Regions from separate parts of the Streptomyces sp. NPDC055962 genome, predicted to be linked through region 1. Evidence: riboswitches for the same ligand, from Rfam matches in the RefSeq annotation. Region 1 holds a riboswitch; the other holds the start of a gene.
The links. Region 1 has a riboswitch for glycine ahead of gcvT (glycine cleavage system aminomethyltransferase GcvT). Riboswitches for the same ligand answer to the same signal wherever they lie in the genome.
Positions count from the first base shown of each region.

Region 2: it holds a riboswitch for glycine, as region 1 does, so the genes downstream of both, gcvP (aminomethyl-transferring glycine dehydrogenase) here and gcvT (glycine cleavage system aminomethyltransferase GcvT) in region 1, are expected to answer to the same signal.

Region 1 covers NZ_JBHJYN010000001.1:321,148-325,525, forward strand. The annotation lists gene ACFC51_RS01420 (enhanced serine sensitivity protein SseB) at 1-52, opposite strand, end outside; gene ACFC51_RS01425 (AAA family ATPase) at 294-983, opposite strand; glycine riboswitch at 1,157-1,254, shown strand; gene gcvT (glycine cleavage system aminomethyltransferase GcvT) at 1,422-2,549, shown strand; gene gcvH (glycine cleavage system protein GcvH) at 2,639-3,016, shown strand; gene glyA (serine hydroxymethyltransferase) at 3,035-4,294, shown strand.
Region 2 covers NZ_JBHJYN010000019.1:8,385-12,762, reverse strand. The annotation lists gene gcvP (aminomethyl-transferring glycine dehydrogenase) at 1-1,850, opposite strand, end outside; glycine riboswitch at 2,044-2,139, opposite strand; gene ACFC51_RS33595 (PRC-barrel domain-containing protein) at 2,272-2,643, shown strand; gene ACFC51_RS33590 (DNA polymerase IV) at 2,565-4,022, opposite strand; gene ACFC51_RS33585 (MerR family transcriptional regulator) at 4,096-4,378, opposite strand, start outside.

The DNA.
Region 1 (4,378 bases):
CCGGCCATCCCTGCGACGGATGCGGAGCCTGGGCCTGAGCCGGAATGTCCACGGTGTCTGTGTCCCTTTCTCGCCGTGCGGTGCGGCTGAAACCTTAGACCGGCTCGCGCCGTGACGGCAGCGCCGCAGGCGGGGGCGGCGTCCGGGGCCGCCGTGCCGTCCAGATTCCGGACGCCGGTCCGGACGGGTGCGAACTGTGCGTATGCGAACGGTGACGCCCCGGGCCACGGTTCCGGGCTTCCCCGGAACCGTGCGCTCCGCCTTCCCGGTCCGCACCGGGTCGCGCAGCCCCTCTACTCCTGCGGGAGCCGGGCCGCCGGGAAGGAGATCCGGCCGATCGCCGCGGCGGCCTCGCGGTCGAGCAGGACCGCCGAGGCGCACCCCGGCGGAAGGATCCCGCTCTCGGTGTCGCGCAGCAGCCGTCCGACCGCGCGCCGGTGCCGGGCGAAGGCGTATCCGGAGACTCCCCGCCCCCGCTCCCGCTGCCCCTGCCTGGCGACCCGGGGGGTGACGTCGAGCAGCACGAGGTGCAGGGTGCTGCCCCGGCGCCGGGCCTCGCGCGCCAGCCAGCGCCGCACCCAGGCCTGCGTGCCGCAGTCGTGCACGACGACCGGGCCGCCCGAGCGCAGGGCCCGCCACAGCCCGGCGTAGTGCGCGACGCGCACCAGGGGGCGGTAGAGGGCGTACGGGAGTGACCCGGGCAGGGCGGCCGCCCAGCGGTCCCTGGTGTCCTGGGAGTCGATCGCGTACTCCTGGACCGCGCGCCGGATCAGCGTCGACTTGCCGCTGCCGGGCAGCCCGGAGACCACCACCACGTCACCGGCCGCGAACTCCAGCCGGTGCGGGCCCCGGCCGCCCCTGCCCCGCAGGTCACTGACCACCGGCACGCCCCCGCCCACCGGCCCGCGGGCGGGCGTGCCCGGCTGCCGCGGCATCGCACCAGGTGCCGCCCCCGCCGTCGTCGCGTAGCGCTGCAACGTCATCGCCTTCCCCCTGCCGAGTCACCCACCGACCTGCCCAAGAAGTGTAAAGAAAAGGTAATGCGGCACAACCGCTTCCGGTCCCACGTGTCGGTACCGGCACCCGTACGGACCGGGACGCCCCACTCTCCCCCAAGGCGTGCGATGATGACCCCGCCAACTGCATACCGGCCGTTTGAATCCGCGCGGGAGAGTCCCGGTCACCGTGTGCGCCGGGCGCCGAAGGAGCAAGTTCCTCCCTTGAATCTCTCAGGCCCCGTACCGCGTGGATGAGGCAGATCTGAAAAGCGGGCCGCTGTGCGGCCCCACCCAAGGTGCAAGCCGAGCCTGACAGGGCTGACCCCGTCAGGACCCTTTCAGAGGCTCTCGGCGAACCTCTCAGGTTCCGATGACAGATGGGGAGGGAACCACCCCCTGTCGTCATGCCCTGGAGCCATGTCCATGAGCACTGCCCCGAGCGCCGCCCCCCGTCTGACCGCCCTCGATGCCCTGCATCGCTCCCTGGGCGCGACCATGACCGACTTCGCCGGCTGGGACATGCCGCTGCGCTACGCCAGCGAGCGCGACGAGCACAACGCCGTGCGCACCCGGGCCGGACTCTTCGACCTGTCGCACATGGGCGAGATCACGGTCACCGGACCGCAGGCCGCGGCCTTCCTCGGCTTCGCACTGGTGGGGAACATCGCCACCGTCGGCGTGGGCCGGGCCCGCTACACGATGATCGTCGCGGAGGACGGCGGGATCCTGGACGACCTGATCGTCTACCGCCTGGGCGACACGGAGTACATGGTCGTCGCCAACGCGGGCAACGCGCAGCTGGTCCTGGACACCCTCACCGAGCGTGCCGGCGGCTTCGACGCCGAGGTGCGGGACGACCGCGACGCGTACGCGCTGATCGCCGTCCAGGGCCCCGACTCCCCCGCCGTACTGAAGTCGGTCACCGACGCCGACCTGGACGGGCTGAAGTACTACGCCGGCCTCCCCGGCACGGTCGCCGGCGTCCCCGCGCTCATCGCCCGTACCGGCTACACCGGCGAGGACGGCTTCGAGCTGTTCGTGGCCCCCGCCCACGCCGAGCAGCTGTGGAAGGCCCTGACCGAGGCCGGCGCGCCCTACGGGCTGATCCCCTGCGGGCTCTCCTGCCGCGACACGCTCCGTCTCGAGGCGGGCATGCCGCTGTACGGGCACGAACTGACCACCGCGCTGACGCCCTTCGACGCGGGCCTGGGCCGGGTCGTGAAGTTCGAGAAGGAGGGCGACTTCGTCGGCCGCGAGGCGCTGATCGCCGCGGCCGCGCGCGCGGAGACCGCGCCGCCCCGCAAGCTCGTCGGCCTCGTCGCCGAGGGGCGCCGGGTCCCTCGCGCCGGCTTCCCGGTGGTCGTCGGCGGGGAGGTCGTGGGCGAGGTCACCTCCGGTGCCCCGTCGCCCACCCTGGGCAAGCCGATCGCCATGGCCTACGTGGACGCCGCGTACGCCGGGCCCGGCACCGAGGGTGTCGGGGTCGACATCCGGGGCACGCACGAGCCGTACGAGGTCGTGGCGCTGCCCTTCTACAAGCGCCGCAAGTGACACGGCGCCCGCGCACGTGACGCAGTCGTGTCTCACACCGTAAGACCACCGTTCATCAGCACTCCCCCGCGTACAGGAGAATTCAGGTCATGAGCAACCCCCAGCAGCTGCGGTACAGCAAGGAGCACGAGTGGCTGTCGGCCCTCGAGGACGGCGTGGCCACGGTCGGCATCACCGAGTTCGCGGCCAACGCGCTCGGTGACGTCGTCTACGCCCAGCTCCCGGAGGTCGGTGACACGGTGACCGCGGGCGAGACCTGCGGTGAGCTGGAGTCGACCAAGTCGGTCAGCGACCTGTACTCGCCGGTGACCGGCGAGGTGACCGCGGCCAACCAGGACGTCGTGGACGACCCGTCGCTGGTGAACTCCGCCCCCTTCGAGGGCGGCTGGCTGTTCAAGGTGCGCGTCGCGGAGGAGCCGAAGGGCCTTCTCTCCGCCGACGAGTACACCGCGTTCTCCGGCAACTGAGACCTTAGGGACCCACTGATGTCGCTTCTCAACTCCTCCCTCCACGAGCTGGACCCGGACGTCGCCGCCGCCGTCGACGCCGAGCTCCACCGCCAGCAGTCCACCCTCGAGATGATCGCCTCGGAGAACTTCGCTCCGGTCGCGGTCATGGAGGCGCAGGGCTCCGTCCTCACCAACAAGTACGCCGAGGGCTACCCCGGCCGCCGCTACTACGGCGGCTGCGAGCACGTCGACGTGGTCGAGCAGATCGCGATCGACCGCATCAAGGCGCTCTTCGGCGCCGAGGCCGCGAACGTCCAGCCGCACTCGGGTGCGCAGGCCAACGCCGCCGCGATGTTCGCGCTGCTGAAGCCGGGCGACACGATCATGGGCCTGAACCTGGCCCACGGCGGTCACCTGACCCACGGCATGAAGATCAACTTCTCCGGCAAGCTCTACGACGTGGTCCCGTACCACGTCGACGACACCGGCGTCGTGGACATGGCCGAGGTCGAGCGCCTCGCCAAGGAGTCGAAGCCGAAGCTCATCGTGGCCGGCTGGTCCGCCTACCCGCGCCAGCTGGACTTCGCCGCCTTCCGCCGCATCGCGGACGAGGTCGGCGCGTACCTGATGGTCGACATGGCGCACTTCGCGGGCCTGGTCGCCGCGGGCCTGCACCCCAACCCGGTGCCGCACGCCCACGTCGTCACGACCACCACGCACAAGACCCTCGGCGGCCCGCGCGGCGGCGTCATCCTGTCGACGCAGGAGCTCGCCAAGAAGATCAACTCCGCGGTCTTCCCCGGTCAGCAGGGCGGCCCGCTGGAGCACGTGATCGCGGCCAAGGCCGTCTCCTTCAAGGTCGCGGCGACCGACGAGTTCAAGGAGCGCCAGCAGCGCACCCTGGACGGCGCCCGCATCCTCGCCGAGCGCCTGGTGCAGCCGGACGTCACCGAGGTGGGTGTCTCCGTCCTCTCCGGCGGCACGGACGTCCACCTGGTCCTGGTCGACCTGCGCAACTCGGAGCTGGACGGCCAGCAGGCCGAGGACCGCCTCCACGAGCTGGGCATCACGGTCAACCGGAACGCGATCCCGAACGACCCGCGGCCCCCGATGGTCACCTCGGGTCTGCGCATCGGCACGCCCGCCCTGGCCACCCGCGGCTTCCAGGCCGAGGACTTCACCGAGGTCGCCGAGATCATCGCGGCCGCCCTGAAGCCCGTCTACGACGCCGAGGCGCTCAAGGCCCGCGTGATCGCGCTGGCCGAGAAGTTCCCGCTGTACCCCGGCGTCAAGTAGTCACCCAGGATTTGCACGCCGGGTGGGGGCACCGCGCACACTGGACACCGTGTGCGCGGTGCCCCCACCCCTTTGCCCCGCGTA
Region 2 (4,378 bases), on a different contig from region 1:
CCGGCCATCACCGCGCTGGCGGCGTTGGTGCCGTGCGCGGAGGACGGGATCAGGCAGACGGTGCGGCCGTGGTCGCCGTTCGCCCGGTGGTAGGCGCGCACGGCCAGCAGCCCGGCGAACTCGCCCTGCGAGCCGGCGTTGGGCTGGATGGAGACGGCGTCGTAGCCGGTGACCTCGGCGAGGCGCTCCTCCAGCTCACGGATGAGGGTGAGGAAGCCCTGTGCCTGCTCGGCGGGCGCGAAGGGGTGCAGGGCGCCGAATTCGGGCCAGGTGATCGATTCCATCTCGGCGGTCGCGTTGAGCTTCATGGTGCAGGAGCCGAGGGGGATCATGCCGCGGTCCAGCGCGTAGTCACGGTCGGCGAGCTTGCGCAGGTAGCGGAGCATCGCCGTCTCGGAACGGTGCTGGTGGAAGACCGGGTGGGTGAGGACCATGTCGGTGCGCAGCAGTCCCTCGGGCAGCGCGTCGGCGGTCTCGGCGTCCAGCGCCTCGATGTCGCCGCCGGCCCCGAAGGCCGCCCAGACGGCCGCGATCCGGGCACGGGTCGTGGTCTCGTCACAGGCGACGGAGACCTGGTCGGCGTCGACGAGGCGGAGGTTCACCCCGCGCTCGCGTGCGTCGGCGACCACCTGCGCGGCCTTGCCCGGCACACGGACGGTGAGGGTGTCGAAGTACGCGCCGTGCACGACCTCGGCGCCGGAGGCCCGCAGCCCCTCGGCGAGGAGGGCGGCGAACCGGTGGGTGCGCCCGGCGATCGTCCGCAGCCCGTCGGGGCCGTGGTAGACGGCGTACATGCCGGCCATGACGGCGAGCAGCACCTGGGCGGTGCAGATGTTGCTGGTGGCCTTCTCGCGGCGGATGTGCTGCTCACGGGTCTGCAGCGCCAGACGGTAGGCCTTGTTGCCGTCGGCGTCGACGGACACGCCGACGAGCCGGCCGGGCAGGCTGCGGGCGAACTTCTCGCGCACGGCCATGAAGCCGGCGTGCGGCCCGCCGAAGCCCATCGGGACGCCGAAGCGCTGCGTCGTGCCGACGGCGATGTCCGCGCCCAGCTCGCCGGGCGAGGTCAGCAGCGTCAGGGCCAGCAGGTCGGCCGCGACGGAGACGATCGCGCCCAGCTCGTGCGCCTGCTCGATGACGGGCCTGATGTCGCGCACGGCGCCGGAGGCGCCGGGGTACTGGAGCAGCACTCCGAAGACGCCGCGTCCGGCGATCTCGGCCGGGATGCCCTCGGAGAGGTCGGCGACGACCACCTCGACACCGGTCGGCTCGGCGCGGGTCTCGATCACGGCGATGGTCTGCGGCAGGGTGTCGGCGTCGACGAGGAAGACACCGTTCTTCACCTTGCCGACGCGGCGCGCCAGCGCCATGGCCTCGGCGGCGGCCGTGCCCTCGTCGAGGAGCGAGGCGCCCGAGGTGGGCAGCCCGGTGAGGTCGGCGACCATCGTCTGGAAGTTCAGGAGGGCCTCGAGCCGCCCCTGGGAGATCTCCGGCTGGTACGGCGTGTAGGCCGTGTACCAGGCGGGGTTCTCCATGACGTTGCGCAGGATCACCGGCGGCGTGAACGTGCCGTAGTAGCCCAGGCCGATCATCGGTGCGAGCACCTGGTTGCGGTCGGCGAGGCTCCGCAGCTCGGCCAGCACCTCGGCCTCGGTGCGCGCCTCGGGCAGGTTCAGCGCCTCGGCGCTCCTGATCACGTCGGGCACCGCGGCGGCGGTGAGCTCGTCGAGGGAGCCGTAACCGACCTGGGCGAGCATCTTGGCCTGCGCCCCGGCGTCGGGACCGATGTGGCGCTGCTCGAACGGAATGCCCTGCTCCAGCTGGGAGAGCGGAGTGCGACGGGGGGTCATGATGGAGGCCTCCTGGTCTGCCACGACCTGCGAGGGGCGCCACGGCGTGGCTGCCCGAACGGCCTCCCCCTCTGTCATCTCGACCTGAGAGCTTCACCGGCGCGCCCTCGGGCGTACCGGCTTTCACCGTCGGTGAGGGCGGTACCCGCGACGACCTGTGCCGTACGGATCCCGACCTGCTTTCCAGAGTGACCTCGTCCGTGCGGTACGGGGGCCTGAGAGATTCCGGGGAGGAGTTGCTCCTTCGGCGCCCCCGGATCTCTCCGGAGGACTCTCCCGCACAGGGTCAGCAGCCGGTTCCAGCCTACCAGCGGGGTCACCGCGGGCCTTCTCGAGTGGCCGACGGTCCGGATCTGGCCTTTCGTAGACCCTGTGGAGCAGTCGCGACCACCTGATGCAGTTGTGACCAGTGGGAGGCACCGTGCAGACCGACATCGATCCGCGCAGCCTGATCGGCCGCAAGGCCTTCGACCGTCGTGGTGCCAAGATCGGTACGGTCGACGAGGTCTATCTCGACGATGCGACCGGGGTTCCCGAATGGGCCGCCGTGCGTACCGGACTCTTCACCCGGGACGCGTTCGTCCCGCTGGAGCCGAGCGAATTCGTGGACGGGGCGCTGCGGATCCCCTTCGACCGCGGCCTGATCAAGGACGCACCGGACTTCGGGGTGGGCCGCCACCTCTCGCCCGAGCAGGAGCTGCAGCTCTACCGGCACTACGGACTGGACTCCTCCCCCTCCGCCGGTCCCGCCCCCGACAGGGACTTCGGCAAGCTGGCCGGCCACGAGGAGTAGTCCACCGGATCCCGCACCAGGGGAAGCGGGTCGGCCGGCCGCAGCTGCGGGTCGTCGATGCGGAACGTACGCACCCGGCCGGGGCCCGTCCACGGTTCCTCGAAGCGCACGGTGACCCGGCCGACACCGCTGCCCTGCACCCAGCCGTGCCCGTGGACCTCGTGCCGTACGTCGTGCCCGGCCGGCCAGCGCCGCGACGACGGCGGCTCGCCGCTCTCCCGTGGGCCCCGGTCGGCGGCCTTCTCCGCCGTGTCGTCGTGTTCGTCCGGGGCGTCGGCCGCGGACTCCTCCGCGGCGTGCTCGGCTTCGGCGGCCTGTGCGAACAGGTCCTCCTGCGTGAAGTCCGCCAGCCCCGTGACGCCCACTCCGAGCAGCCGGACCCCGCCGGTCGTGTCCACGGCCTCCAGGAGCCGTGCGGCGGCCTCCCGGACCACCGCGGGGTCGTCGGTGGGGCCGCGCAGGGTCTCCGACCTGGTGAGCGTCGAGAAGTCGTAGCGGCGCACCTTGAGGACCACGGTGCGCCCGGACCGTCCCGCGTCCCGCAGCCGCCGCACGCACCGGTCCGCGAGCCGCTCGACCTCCGACCTGACCCGCACACGGTCGTGCAGGTCCACGTCGAAGGTGTCCTCGACCGACACGGACTTGGCGTCCCTCTCGGCGACCACGGGACGGTCGTCGTAGCCCCGCGCCATGCGGTGCAGCGCGACGCCGTGCGCCTTGCCCAGCAGCCGCACCAGCTCGGCCTCGCCCGCCTCCGCCAGGTGACTGACGAGGGTCATGCCCGCACGCCGCAGGTGGTCGCCGGTGGCCGGCCCCACACCCGGGAGGATCCGCACCGGCATGGGCGCCAGGAGCTCCCGCTCGGTACCGGGTTCGATCAGCAGCAGGCCGTCCGGCTTGGCCTCCTCGGAGGCGATCTTGGCCAGCATCTTGGAGCCGGCCAGCCCGACGGAGCCGCTGAGGCCGGTGACGGCTCTGATCACGGTGCGCAGCTGCCCGCCGACGGCGCGGGCGGACTCGGCGTCGTCGGCGACCCCGCCGGCCTCCAGATCGACGAACGCCTCGTCCAGGCTGAGCGGCTCGACGAGGGGTGAGAGCCGCCCCAGGAGCTCCATCACCTGGTCGCTCACCGTGCGGTAGAGCGCGAAACGCGGGACCAGGTACGCGGCGTTGGGCGCGAGACGCCGCGCCTGACCCATCGGCATCGCCGAATGCACACCCAGCCGCCTCGCCTCGTACGACGCGGTGGCGACCACTCCGCGCATGCCCAGGCCGCCCACCACCACGGGTTTGCCACGCAGGCTGGGCTTCGCCGCCTGCTCTGCAGAGGCGTAGAAGGCATCCATGTCCAGATGCAGAATGGTGGGCGCGGCTCTCACACGGACCGATGGTGCCTCATGCCACTGACATCCGGCCCGCCCGGCGCCCGCGCCGCACCGCTCCGCCGGGGGCTCAGCCCGCCCGATTGCGTCGTCGCGCCAGTTCGTCCGCGGGGTTGTGACCGATCAGCGTCTCCCCCGTGTCGACACGCTCTCCGTGGAGCTGGGACAGCGCGGCGTCGACGTCGCGCCAGACGACCCCCACCGCGATGCCGAAGACGCCTTGGCCGCCCTGGAGCAGACTCACGACCTCGTCCGGCGAGGAGCACTCGTAGACCGTCGCCCCGTCACTCATCAGGGTCATCCGCTCCAGATCCGTGAAGCCACGGGCCCTGAGGTGCTGCACCGTCGTGCGG